DNA from 3 places in the Pseudoalteromonas simplex genome. Region 1 is predicted to be linked to each of the others. Evidence: predicted binding sites of a transcription regulator. Region 1 holds the regulator's gene; each other region holds the start of a gene.
What was found. The regulator LexA, encoded in region 1, represses DNA repair genes until DNA is damaged. The targets are predictions, from matches to a motif close to TACTGTATNNNNATACAGTA.
Positions count from the first base shown of each region.

Region 2: the regulator LexA is predicted to act here: its motif matches at 1,891-1,910, upstream of IRQ78_RS12435 (LexA family protein).
Region 3: the regulator LexA is predicted to act here: its motif matches at 1,418-1,437, upstream of IRQ78_RS06155 (SulA-like leucine-rich domain-containing protein).

Region 1 is NZ_JADILN010000009.1:53,770-57,638, reverse strand. It holds gene ctaD (cytochrome c oxidase subunit I) at 1-179, opposite strand, end outside; gene coxB (cytochrome c oxidase subunit II) at 179-1,321, opposite strand; gene lexA (transcriptional repressor LexA) at 1,759-2,376, opposite strand; gene IRQ78_RS15735 (PaaI family thioesterase) at 2,538-2,975, shown strand; gene IRQ78_RS15730 (hypothetical protein) at 2,983-3,363, opposite strand; gene IRQ78_RS15725 (hypothetical protein) at 3,522-3,869, shown strand, end outside.
Region 2 is NZ_JADILN010000005.1:193,978-197,846, forward strand. It holds gene IRQ78_RS12425 (KilA-N domain-containing protein) at 296-817, shown strand; gene IRQ78_RS12430 (DUF4468 domain-containing protein) at 863-1,357, opposite strand; gene IRQ78_RS12435 (LexA family protein) at 1,466-1,873, opposite strand; gene IRQ78_RS12440 (ABC1 kinase family protein) at 2,239-3,564, opposite strand; gene IRQ78_RS12445 (arylsulfatase) at 3,731-3,869, opposite strand, start outside.
Region 3 is NZ_JADILN010000002.1:509,941-513,809, reverse strand. It holds gene IRQ78_RS06165 (alpha/beta hydrolase) at 1-440, shown strand, start outside; gene IRQ78_RS06160 (YchJ family protein) at 437-916, opposite strand; gene IRQ78_RS06155 (SulA-like leucine-rich domain-containing protein) at 957-1,394, opposite strand; gene IRQ78_RS06150 (S9 family peptidase) at 1,698-3,623, opposite strand; gene IRQ78_RS06145 (ATP-binding cassette domain-containing protein) at 3,773-3,869, shown strand, end outside.

The DNA.
Region 1 (3,869 bases):
GCGCGGATCACCATTGCCATCGCTCCACCAATTAAAAACATGGTGAGTGAAAAAATCAGGTATAAACTACCAATGTCTTTATGATTGGTGGTGTAAAGCCAACGTTTAAACCCTTTAGCTGGATGATGATGGTCGTGATGCGCATGCCCAGTTGCTTGCTCGTTAATAACATTACTCATTAGTTCGCCTCCGCTGCTGCATCAATCGCGGCTTGAATTTGACTCGGTTGGATAACATCGCCGGTGTCATTACCCCACGCATTTCGCTTATAAGTAATCACCGCAGCAAGTTGCTTAATTGAAAGCTGTTTATCAAACGCTTGCATTGCAGTGCCAGGCTTACCGTGTAACACAATATCTATGTGATCTTTTACATCACCTAACACAATGGGGCTGCCTTTAAGTGCTGGAAATACGCCAGGTAGGCCCATACCGGTAGGTTGGTGGCATGCAGCACAACTAGCCATGTAGACTTGCTCACCCAAGGTCATAAGCTCTTCTTTCGGTAATGTTTGATCAAGCAAAGCAGCATCTGCTGCGGCCGCATTGGCTTTTTCTTGCTTAGCATCTGCAAGCCAATTAGCAAACTCATCTTCAGGTAAAGCTTTCACCACTACAGGCATAAAGCCATGATCTTTACCGCATAACTCAGCACATTGGCCACGGTACACGCCTGGCTCGTTAATACGTGTCCACGCTTCATTGATAAACCCAGGATTTGCATCCTTTTTAACCGCAAAATCAGGCACCCACCATGAATGAATTACATCGTCTGAAGTCATTAAAAAGCGAACTTTTTTATTGATAGGAAGTACTAGCGGTTTATCTACTTCAAGCAAATAATGTTCAGTTTTCTCTGCTTGGTTGTCTATTTGATCTTTAGGAGTAGATAGAATCGAGTAATAGGCAATGTCTTCACCCATGTACTCATAATGCCACTTCCACTGTGAGCCCGTCACTTTAATGGTGATATCGGCTTTAGAGGCATCTTCCATGGCAATTAAGGTTTTTGTGGCAGGCACAGCCATGGCGATTAAGATGACAAATGGAATGGCAGTCCAAAGTATTTCAACTTTTGTACTTTCATGAAATTGGGCAGGCTTGGCCCCTTTGGATTTACGGTGGTGTATTAAAGCCCAAAACATCACCGCAAATACGATGATGCCGATTACACAGCAGATAATAAATATCGTCATATGTAACTCATAAACATTATTACTTATATCGGTCACCCCTTTACGCATATTGTATTGGCTATTTGCCAATGCAAGCTCAGGAAGTGCAAACAATATAAGCCACAAGGCATAACGCAGTTTACCCATGTGACGGCTCCTTTAGATGCTATTGCAAGACGCAAAGCGAAAAGGCGATACAACAAGGTGCCCATTCGTTTTTCTTATTGTTCAGAGCGACTACGTATCATTTTGACCCACTTATGATACCGACCCCTTGACTAACACCTCGCACATTTTTGTGTCTTTTTATTAATTAGGTGTTAATACAGTGTATTAACCAATTAGTTAAAAAATGACCAATAAGCAAGTTTTAATGATAATAAATGTTTATTTTGGTGCAGAAATAACAACTATAATCAGCGCGTTATTTAATGTTTAGGAGTAAGAACGAAATGTAAAAAGAGAGGAAAACTGCGCCATATAAGGCTTTAAATGAAGAGTAAGGATTCACAAATCCTAAGTAAGTAGTAAAATTTCAGTGGCGCACCAAATTGAGTCAATTTGATGCACCAAATTGGGAACGTTTACATCCAGTCAGCGTTACGAATAACACCTACCGCTAACCCCTCGATGTTGAACGACTCATGCTCAAGGTCAACCTCAATAGGCGAAAACTCTTCGTTCTCAGCGTGTAAAAGTACTTTGCGACCCGCTTTTTCTAGACGCTTAACTGTTACATCTTCATCGACTCGAGCTACAACTACTTGCCCATTTTCAGCAACTTGTGTTCTATGTACTGCAAGCAAATCGCCATCCATAATACCAATGTCTTTCATACTCATACCATTTACACGCAGTAAGAAATCGGCAGCAGGTTTAAATAATGAAGGGTCAACTTGGCAGTGACTTTCAACATGCTCTTGCGCCAAAATAGGTTCACCAGCTGCAACACGGCCAATTAAAGGTAAGCCTAATTGCTCTGGCTCATCTTCTTCAATTAACTGAATACCGCGACTCGCCCCAGGCTTCATTTTGATCATGCCTTTTTTTGCCAGTGCTTTTAGGTGTTCTTCAGCAGCGTTGGCACTTTTAAAACCCAATGTTTGAGCTATTTCAGCACGCGTAGGTGGCATGCCTGTATCTTTAATAAAGACTTTAATTAGTTCTAAAATTTGCGATTGGCGTTTAGTTAATGGGCGCATACAACTGGTTTTCCATACAGTACATTTAACTGTGAGTATATACAGTTATTTGAAAATCGCAAATTTAAATTAACCCCATCATATTGCTACAAAACTAACATTGAACCACACCGAAAGATGCCATAAGGTATTAGCTTTAATTAGCAGGCTAAGGAAACACAATGAGTATTTGGCACCAACCAATCACGTTAGAGCTTTGCAAAGAGCTGGAACAAGGGATCACCGGTCAAGGCACTTTAATGAAAACTATGGGCATTGAGGTAACTGAAATTGGCGATGATTATTTAATGGCAACCATGCCTGCTATTCCTGAGCATCATAACCCTATGGGCATGGTCCATGGCGGAGCAAACGTTGTATTAGCAGAGACAGTGGCAAGCTATGCAGCCAATTTCGTGGTTGATTTCAATAAGTTTTATGCTGTTGGCCAAGAAATTAATGCCAACCACATGAAAGCGTCACGCAAAGGAACGTTAACAGCAACTGCGAGACCGCTGCATTTAGGTAAGCGAACTTCTGTTTGGGATATTAAAATTACCAATGCCGCAGGAGAGCTTTGCTGCGTATCAAGAATGACCGCAGCTGTTGTAGAGCGATAAATTCAGGCTATTTTTCGACAGGATAAATAGTAATTTCAATCCCTGCGCCAATTGCAGAGATACGTAACAAGGTATCGGCATGCAGGGGTTGGTTAAAGCATTTAGGCGAATTACCTGATTCAAAGCCTATATCAAATGTACGCTTTGAGCACGATAACCACTGTTTTAATGCATTGCGCGAGCAAGACTCAATAAGCTCGCAAAGCTGATTAATGGCTTTATCTGGAGAGCTGATATCTGCGGTTGCTTCAATACGTGCTAGTTGGCGGTATTCATCTTGGTCATAATGTAAAACCATGGCGTTTTTCTTCAAATCAGCAACAAGCGCACTAATATCGTGCTTTGATTCAAGCTCCAGATCTACATTTAAAAATTGAATTTCCGACATACTCTCGTTTTTACCCTCTATTGATATCGACTGAAACTTTAACTCAGTTTTGTATATATACCAAATCTAGAATACAGTTAATGCGACATTATGCCGCATTGGCAATCTAGCTAAACAACCTAAAATAGCGCCCACATAACAATAATAACGGGGTAATTATGAATAAACGCCTGTTTAAGTATGCTCGTAAAGGGCATAAATGGCTTGGTTATTTACTTGCTTTACAGATCTTTTTTTGGCTTTTAGGTGGGCTTGTGATGAGCTCATTACCACTTGAAAAAGTGCATGGTAAGCATCTGGCTAATCGCAGTTTAAGTAGCCCATTTTTATTGTCGGACTACCCTGCTTCAATTGATAAAATAACAGCGCAATTTGAGCAAATCGAAGGTATTAAATATAGCCACTTTCTAAATACACCGATTATAGAAGTAACAACCTCTAGCGGTACATTCAACTTTGATGGTAGAACAGGTGCTAAAATGCCTGCACCGAGTAAAGCGCAAATC
Region 2 (3,869 bases), on a different contig from region 1:
AGAAGCCATGATATTGACAAAAAACAACAGCCAGCCCATACTGAGCACGTACCAGCAAAATCTGGTATCGGGTTTGGCGACCTGAAATATTCAGCAGAGACACAACACGCCTCTGACCTTTGCGTGTTTTTTTGTGTCAGTGCATTCGTGTACCTACATTATGGTGGCACGGGTGGGGAGACCTTCGGGTCTGCCGGTATCTGTTGAAGCCGGTTCGCCAACCCTGCTCGTGTCACCACCACCTGTTTGGCGACTTTGGTGGTGATGTTAAATCACTATTCAACAGGAGTCAGCAATGACTAACTTAACAATTCTATCGAAACCGGTTCGTAATTTTGACGGTAAATATCTCTTAAACGATTTGCATAAAGCTGCAGGTAATAACCTTAAGCACCGCCCTCAATATTTTTTAGCCGGTCAACAAATCCAAGAATTAATTAACGAGTTAGAAAAAGACGGAATTCCGGCTATTAGTAAAAAGCAGCGTATTGGCACATATGCATGCAAAGAACTGGTTTACGCCTACGCCATGTGGATAAGCCCACAATTTCACTTAAAAGTTATCCGCGCATTTGACGCCCAGCAACAAATGGCCATTAGCAAAGCGCCCGACCCACTCGACTACCAACGAATTCTACTCACCATAGAAAACGGCCAAACAACCCGAACCCAAGCACTCGCACTTGATGATATGGTGACATCATTCGATAAACTACCCAACGTCATCCGTGAGAGCATGGCAATACAGCCCTATCAGCTGCTCGAAATTGCCAAAGCCGCCAACGAAAAACTTAGCCGGCTAATCCATAAATACTAAGGCACAAAAAACCCGCTAATTAAGCGGGTTTTTCTTTAACTTTAGCTACCAGCTAGATTTTGTATTATGTCTTTCACTAGTTACATAGCTTTCAATATCACTAACAATCTCTTTGACTTTTTGCTCAGCTGCTGCACTTCTCTCATCGGTTACATACGAAACCGTATAGCTACTTTTATGGTCTGTATTTGTATGCTCTACTATTTTAGTAATAGCGCGGAATTTACCGTCTTTAGTATCGATACGAACGTTATATTTAAAGCTATATCGAATTACTCCCATAAAGTCAGTGCCGTTTTCAGCGATACCATTACCAATAATAGTGCCTGTTTTCGGATCTTCGTAATCAACAACAGACTCACCAGAAACAAAATACTGTGAAAACCATTGACGAGTTTTATTGTAAATTTCTTCTTGGCTTTGATTTGGAATGTTTACAACGTCTGTAACTTCTACAGGTTTATATTGAGTAGATTGACAACCTGCAACACCTGATAGTACGCCGACGAATAATGCAGTTTTTAGAATTGATGTTTTCATATTTTCCCTTTGTTATTTTAAGACTTCCGCGAGTGATTATGCAGTAAGTTAAACCACATTAAAATGATAAACATCAACAAACTTTAGTATTACTAAGTTTTGAGGACCTTACCTACTAGCAAACTCCAAACAAGGCTTATGAAGTCTGATACTTCTTGTAACAACCCCTTCTAAACAAAAATCATCCTCCGGTGAAACATACACTGGTTTAAATTCATCAGAGGCTGATAACAGCAACCGGTTATCTTTATCTATGATCTTACATACAAAGCACCCATTGTAGCTTGCAACAACAATATCACCGGTACTAACATCCACCGCCCTATCAACTAAAAGTAAGTCACCATCATATATTCCTACTCCCTGCATAGACTGGCCGGAAGCCATACCGATAAAGGTAGCATCAGGATGCTTAATTAAGAGCTGATCGAGCGATAAACCGAGCTCTTTGTATTGAGCCGCAGGAGATTCAAAGCCTGTAATACCAGCTTCGATATAAATTGGGATAACGAACATAAGTAACAAAACCAAAGTACTGTACACACATACAGTATAGTGAAAAATTTGATTGTCTGAAAGTGAATTTTGAAGTCGCTTGAACTTAGGCTTGCACAATTAGATTTTCTAATATGTTGTTTAGGAAAGGCTTTATAAAAAAGCTGAGAATTGCATTTGTAATAAGCGCTCTAACCGCTTGATTTTACAAAAGTATAAAAATGAGAAAAAATGCACTTTTTACTGTGTAAAAAAACAGTGGTAAATTTGTAATGTTACATAATTTCAATAGGTTAACTTAATTTTGAAGAAAATCATGGGGTGTCAGGGGTCGCAGGTTCAAATCCTGCTTTGCCGACCATTTTTTCTCTACCCCAAACTCTGTTCTATTCTTTATCCCTCTGTACTTCAAACTCCTTAAAAATACTGTTCACATTCACTTTTGCTCCTAGCTTTGCAGCGATTAAAAAGAGGCCTGCTAGTTTTCTGTGAACGAACAAGGCATCTACGGGTGGTGCGTGCCAGTGCTCTGAGGCGGTGCTCATTTTTAGGCCGAGCTCTTTAATTCGTTTTGGTAAGTCGCTATTTGCAAAATCATACTCACCTTGTTGACGCAGTGGCTCACAGGCGAGTAGAAATATATCAACGACATTATCTATATATTCTTGAGCAAGCCCTTGTTGAAAATAGCCAATTTGCTGCGCTGCTGTTGCAACGCCTGCTCTGTCGTTACTAATCGCTCCAGATAATAACTGTAAGTAACCAGCACTAATATGCTGAGGTAGTTCTCGGGTAGCGCCAAAGTCTAAAAGCACTAAGCGTTGATTGTCGATTTGATATTGATAATTAGCAAAGTTTGGATCTGTTTGAACTAGTTTAAAGCTAAATAATTCGCGTAAGAATAAACTGAGTAACTGTTCAACCGCTTTATTACGAAGCGCTTGCTCAGTGCTTGCCAGCTCATCTAGCTCTTGCCCTTCAACAAAGCTCATGACTAAAACTTGAGAAGAACTAAGCGAATCTACCACAGTTGGAATAAGGTAATTGTCGTCATCCTTTAAACACTCGCTGTAGCGTTTTAAAAAACTCGCTTCTAATTCGTAGTCAGCTTCGTTTATAAGCTGTTGTTTTGCTTCATCGATAAGAGGCTGTATTTCTACCTCTTTGGGTAATAAGCCACTGAGCTTCAGAAGGTAAGCTAAGTTATCAACATCACTGGCAATGCCTTTTGCAATACCTGGGTATTGCACTTTAACTGCTAACTTTTCGCCCGATTCTCGATAAGCAATATGCACTTGCCCTATTGATGCCGCAGCAAATGGTCTGAGTTCAAAATGCGATAATTGCTCTAGCCACGCATCCCCCCAATGCTCACGCATTACTTTAACTAGCTGCTTTTGTGGCATGGGCGTCGCTTCTGAACGCAGCCTTGCTAAAATTGCAGATAGCTCAGGAGTGAGTAATTCACCGCTATCCATAGATAACAGCTGCCCCAATTTCATTGCAGCACCGCGAAGATTTGCAAGCTGCTCTGCAAAGCGCTGAATATTCTTAGGCTGTAACAATAACTCTTGTCGTGATGTTTGCTTGCCCGTCGCCCATGCTTTTGTGCCTTCAAACAACATATTACCTGCGACTTTACCAGCTAAAGAGCCAAGCCGAGCAGCGCGTGAAAATCGTGATATTGGCACAGATTTTTGTTTATTACTCATATTGCTTCACACTATTAAATTTATGCTTTGAATACGTTAATTGTTCAGGTTTAGATCCACTTTGGCTTTTACTATCTACAGTCTTTTCGCCAAAAGTAAAAAGCCGCATGGCTTCCCGATGCGGCTATTTATTTAAAAACAACTTAATAAATCGTTTTATTAAGTGTTACTGCTTACCAGACATCAACTGTTCCATTAACTGACTAAAGTCGAAGCTAGCCGCTTTTTGTAGTGGTGGATATTTTGATAATGACTGAATATGCTCACCAAGTAAGTGTTGTACGGGCTCATTTAGCCATTGTTTA
Region 3 (3,869 bases), on a different contig from region 1:
GTCAGTATCTAAACTACCTAAAACATACTGTATTGCCTCATATTGAGGCTCACTACAGAACAACCCAAAAAAGTACGTTAGTCGGTAACTCACTTGGCGGTTTATTTGCGGCTTATACCTTATTCACTGAGCCTTCGCTTTTTTCAAATTATATTATCGGCAGTCCTTCAGTGTGGTTTAAAGAAAACTCAATATTAGCTATGGCTGTAAAACCAGCTGCCAACACAACAAAAGTTTACATCGCAGTGGGTGAACTTGAAGAAAGCGAAGGTGAAAAAATGGTGTCGGGCGCAAGGCAATTAGCAGCTAAAATTAATAAACAAAGCGGCGCGCTGGTTATAACAAATTTATTTGTTATTCCTCAGGCACGCCATGCAACCGCATTCCCAACAACGATTACCCAAGCCTTAGACTGGATTTACCAGGTTAATGGTAACTAAAGAGCGTGACACTTTTTATATTTTTTGCCGCTCCCACAAGGGCACTCGTCGTTACGGCCTATTTTAATATCTGCAACTGGCGTTATATCACCGTCTAGGTAACGCCATAGGCCATCTTCTTTAATAAAACGCGACTTCTCGTGTAACTCACAATACAAGTTTTGATAAAAGTAATTAGCTTTAAATTCTACAAAACCTTCTTGCTCGTTATGTTCAGTATCTAAAACACTTAGCTTGGTAAAACGGCAGCTATTAGCAAAATCTTTAATTTCGCGAACAGGGTTAGCGGCTTGCTGGCTTTGTGCATAGGTACTAAATACATATTTTGCATCTTTTAGTGCGTAAGCACTAAAACGAGAACGCATAAGTTGCTCTGGCGTATCAGCTTGGCTTGCACCTGTATGAAAAGGCTGGCAGCAAAGCTCGTAAGTCGATTCGCTGCCACAAGGACAAAGGGAGTGTGTGAGTGATGTCATAACAACTTACCTAAAACTATAAATTGTTATTTTAACAAGCCTATTGTGGCTGCGGTACTAAATTGTTTAATTGAGCGCTTTTTGTAAAACAATAAAATTTAGCAGATGCCTGCTCAAGGTTTAAGTTCATCGAATCAAGTTGATGATTGTTTACAATATCTGTCCATGTGATCACAGCAGCAAAATTACCGTTATGTAATGCTGAACTAAGAACATACTCAAGATTAACTAAATGTTTTTGTCTGATCACAAGAAGTTTGCTGGTATCAATCGAACATGAATCTAGTAAGGCTTTACTAGGAACATGATCAGGAGCAATTAATAGTGTCCATGCATTTTGGCTATTGTAATGATGCAATACTTTTAACAGCTCAAAAGTTGCTGAAATTTCGTCTTCAATTTGAATTAAATTAACAGACGCTTTGTCGTTATCTTGTTGGTAGCTTTTAACTGTTCTTAAGGTAATTGGCTGTAACATAACTTTCACTCACTGGTTGTTTATACAGTATGTGTATACAGTAGTTTATACAGTGTTTTTGCGCAAGTACTTTTTTGCTATTTTTTAACCAATGATTCAGTTTAATTTTAGTCAAAATAATTTAATTGTTATTAAACAGTGCTTTACGGTTTTATTTTGATGATTGGAAAAGGTGAAAAATTTACCAGTAAAGATATACAGTATTTTATACAGTACTGTGTAAACTGTAAAATTTTGAATCTATACAGGTGTTTTGCATAAAAAAAGCCGGCATCATACCGGCTCTTTATCTTTGCAATTTTGCTATTTATCTAAGTAGGTATTTAAAAACTCAAGGTATGCATTTGAGGCTTTTATGCGGTTTTCTTTTTTAGTAAAACCATGGCCTTCATCATCAAATAATACATATTCGACAGGCACACCATTTGCCTTTACAGCGGCAACAAGTTCATCGCTTTCAACTTGTAAAACTCGAGGGTCGTTAGCACCTTGGATCACCATTAATGGCTTGGTGATGTTTTTAGCATGAAATAGTGGCGAAATGGCACGGTGACGTTCACCGTCTGTCGCTGGGTCGCCCATTTCATCATACAGCGCCTTTTTAAAGCTTTCCCACCATGGTGGAATCGAGTTTAAGGTTCTAACCCAGTTTGTTACACCAAATATATTAATGCCTACTTTGAACTCTTCAGGTTCAAAGGCAAGAGCTGCGGCGGTCATAAAGCCACCATAGCTGCCCCCCATGATGCCAATTTTATCAGCATCAACCCAATCTAGGCTTTGCAGGTGTTTTTTACCGTAAACAATATCTTGTAAATCGTCAGTGCCATGCTTTTTATCATCTAAATGGAAGAAGGTTTTACCATAGCCTGAGCTGCCACGGTTATTAACTGCAAAAATGGCATAACCATGATTGACTAAATGCTGCTGCATTGCACTATAGCCTGTACGACTTTGGCCGCCAGGACCGCCGTGCACCCAAACTAAAGCTGGTACTTTGTTGTTGCTGTTAGCTTGCTTAGGCTTATATAAAACCCCGGGGATTTCTAAACCATCAAAGCTTTTAAAGCGCACAATTGTGCTTTCAACCAAGTCATTTTGATTAATTGCATCACTTAATGTGTTGGTTAACTGTTTAGCTTTTGATTCTCCGAGTTGCCAAACAAATAGGTTACTTGGTGAGGTATCTGAATTTAAATAAAACGCCATGGTCTTTTCATCAGCTGAAAAGTTCACACCACGTAAGTTACCAGCTGGCAGCGATGGCATGGCAATACCTTTACCTGTGGTGGTATCAATTATCGACACTTTAGTGCTTGCGTCAGCATTAACACCGCTTACTTGATAACGACCAGATTTAGAGAAGTAGATAAAACTCACATCCCACTCATCTTTGAGGGCAGGGCTGTGCTCGCCGGTCGTTAAGTCATAGCGCCACACCTCTGCAAACTCACCTTTGGCGTCGGTTGAGTAATATAATGATTTACTGTCTCTTGAGAAGGTTTCTGGGCCATATTTAGCGTCGTCGTCATGACGGGTAATGAGCTCTGGTTTCAGTGTTTTTTTACGCGTATCGAGAATAAATACATCGCTGTCTTTGTTCGAATTGTTTTTCGATAAAGCAATAAAGCGGCCGTCAGGGCTGATCGCACCGACATCTAGCCCCATGGTATTTTGATAAACAGGCGTTACTTCATAGCTATTAGCATCAACACGATATAGGTCCATAAACTTAGCATCACGCTGATTGCTGGTTATAAAAAAGTGTTTACCGTCTTCTGTGAAGCCTGCAAATCCTGCACGGGTTTCTTCACCTGGCGTAAGATCTTTAACTGTGCCGTCTGTTTCGCGAACATAGATGTGATAACGCTCATTACCGCCAGAGTCTTTAGTAAATAGTACGCGCTCATCTTTAGGGAAATAAGCCACAGCATACGTACTGTCTTCAAAATCTGTTAAGCGGGTTTTTTTGGCGGTTTTTATATCTACTTCGTATAGGCTATAAATACCGCTTTCGTCACTGCTAACGAGTATTTTGTCGCCTTTTGGTGAAAAGCTGCTGCCCATGATTGAGGTTGTATCAAAAAAGGTTTCAGCGTCATACTGTTTAACAGTTTGGCTTTGTTGCACGCTTTCGGTGCTGCTAGTTGATGGGGTTGATTGTGAACATCCTGCAAGTGCAAGGCTAAGTGCGCATGCAACAGCTGCTAGTTGAAAACTCGGTTTCATTGTAATTATTCCTTGTTAATTTTTCGTTTTAAAGTGTTGCCTGTTCATAATCTAAACGCAAGTTTTACCCGTTCGATATTTGTTACAAATCATGTAACTAATAAGAGATATGAGTGTGTTACTATTTTTTCACTATTAAAGGAATAAACATGATTGAAATTAACAACCTCAATAAGCGCTTTGCTTCAGCCCACGTTTTTGAAAACTATAATAAGCAATTTCAAGGTAAACGAGTTTGTTTACAGG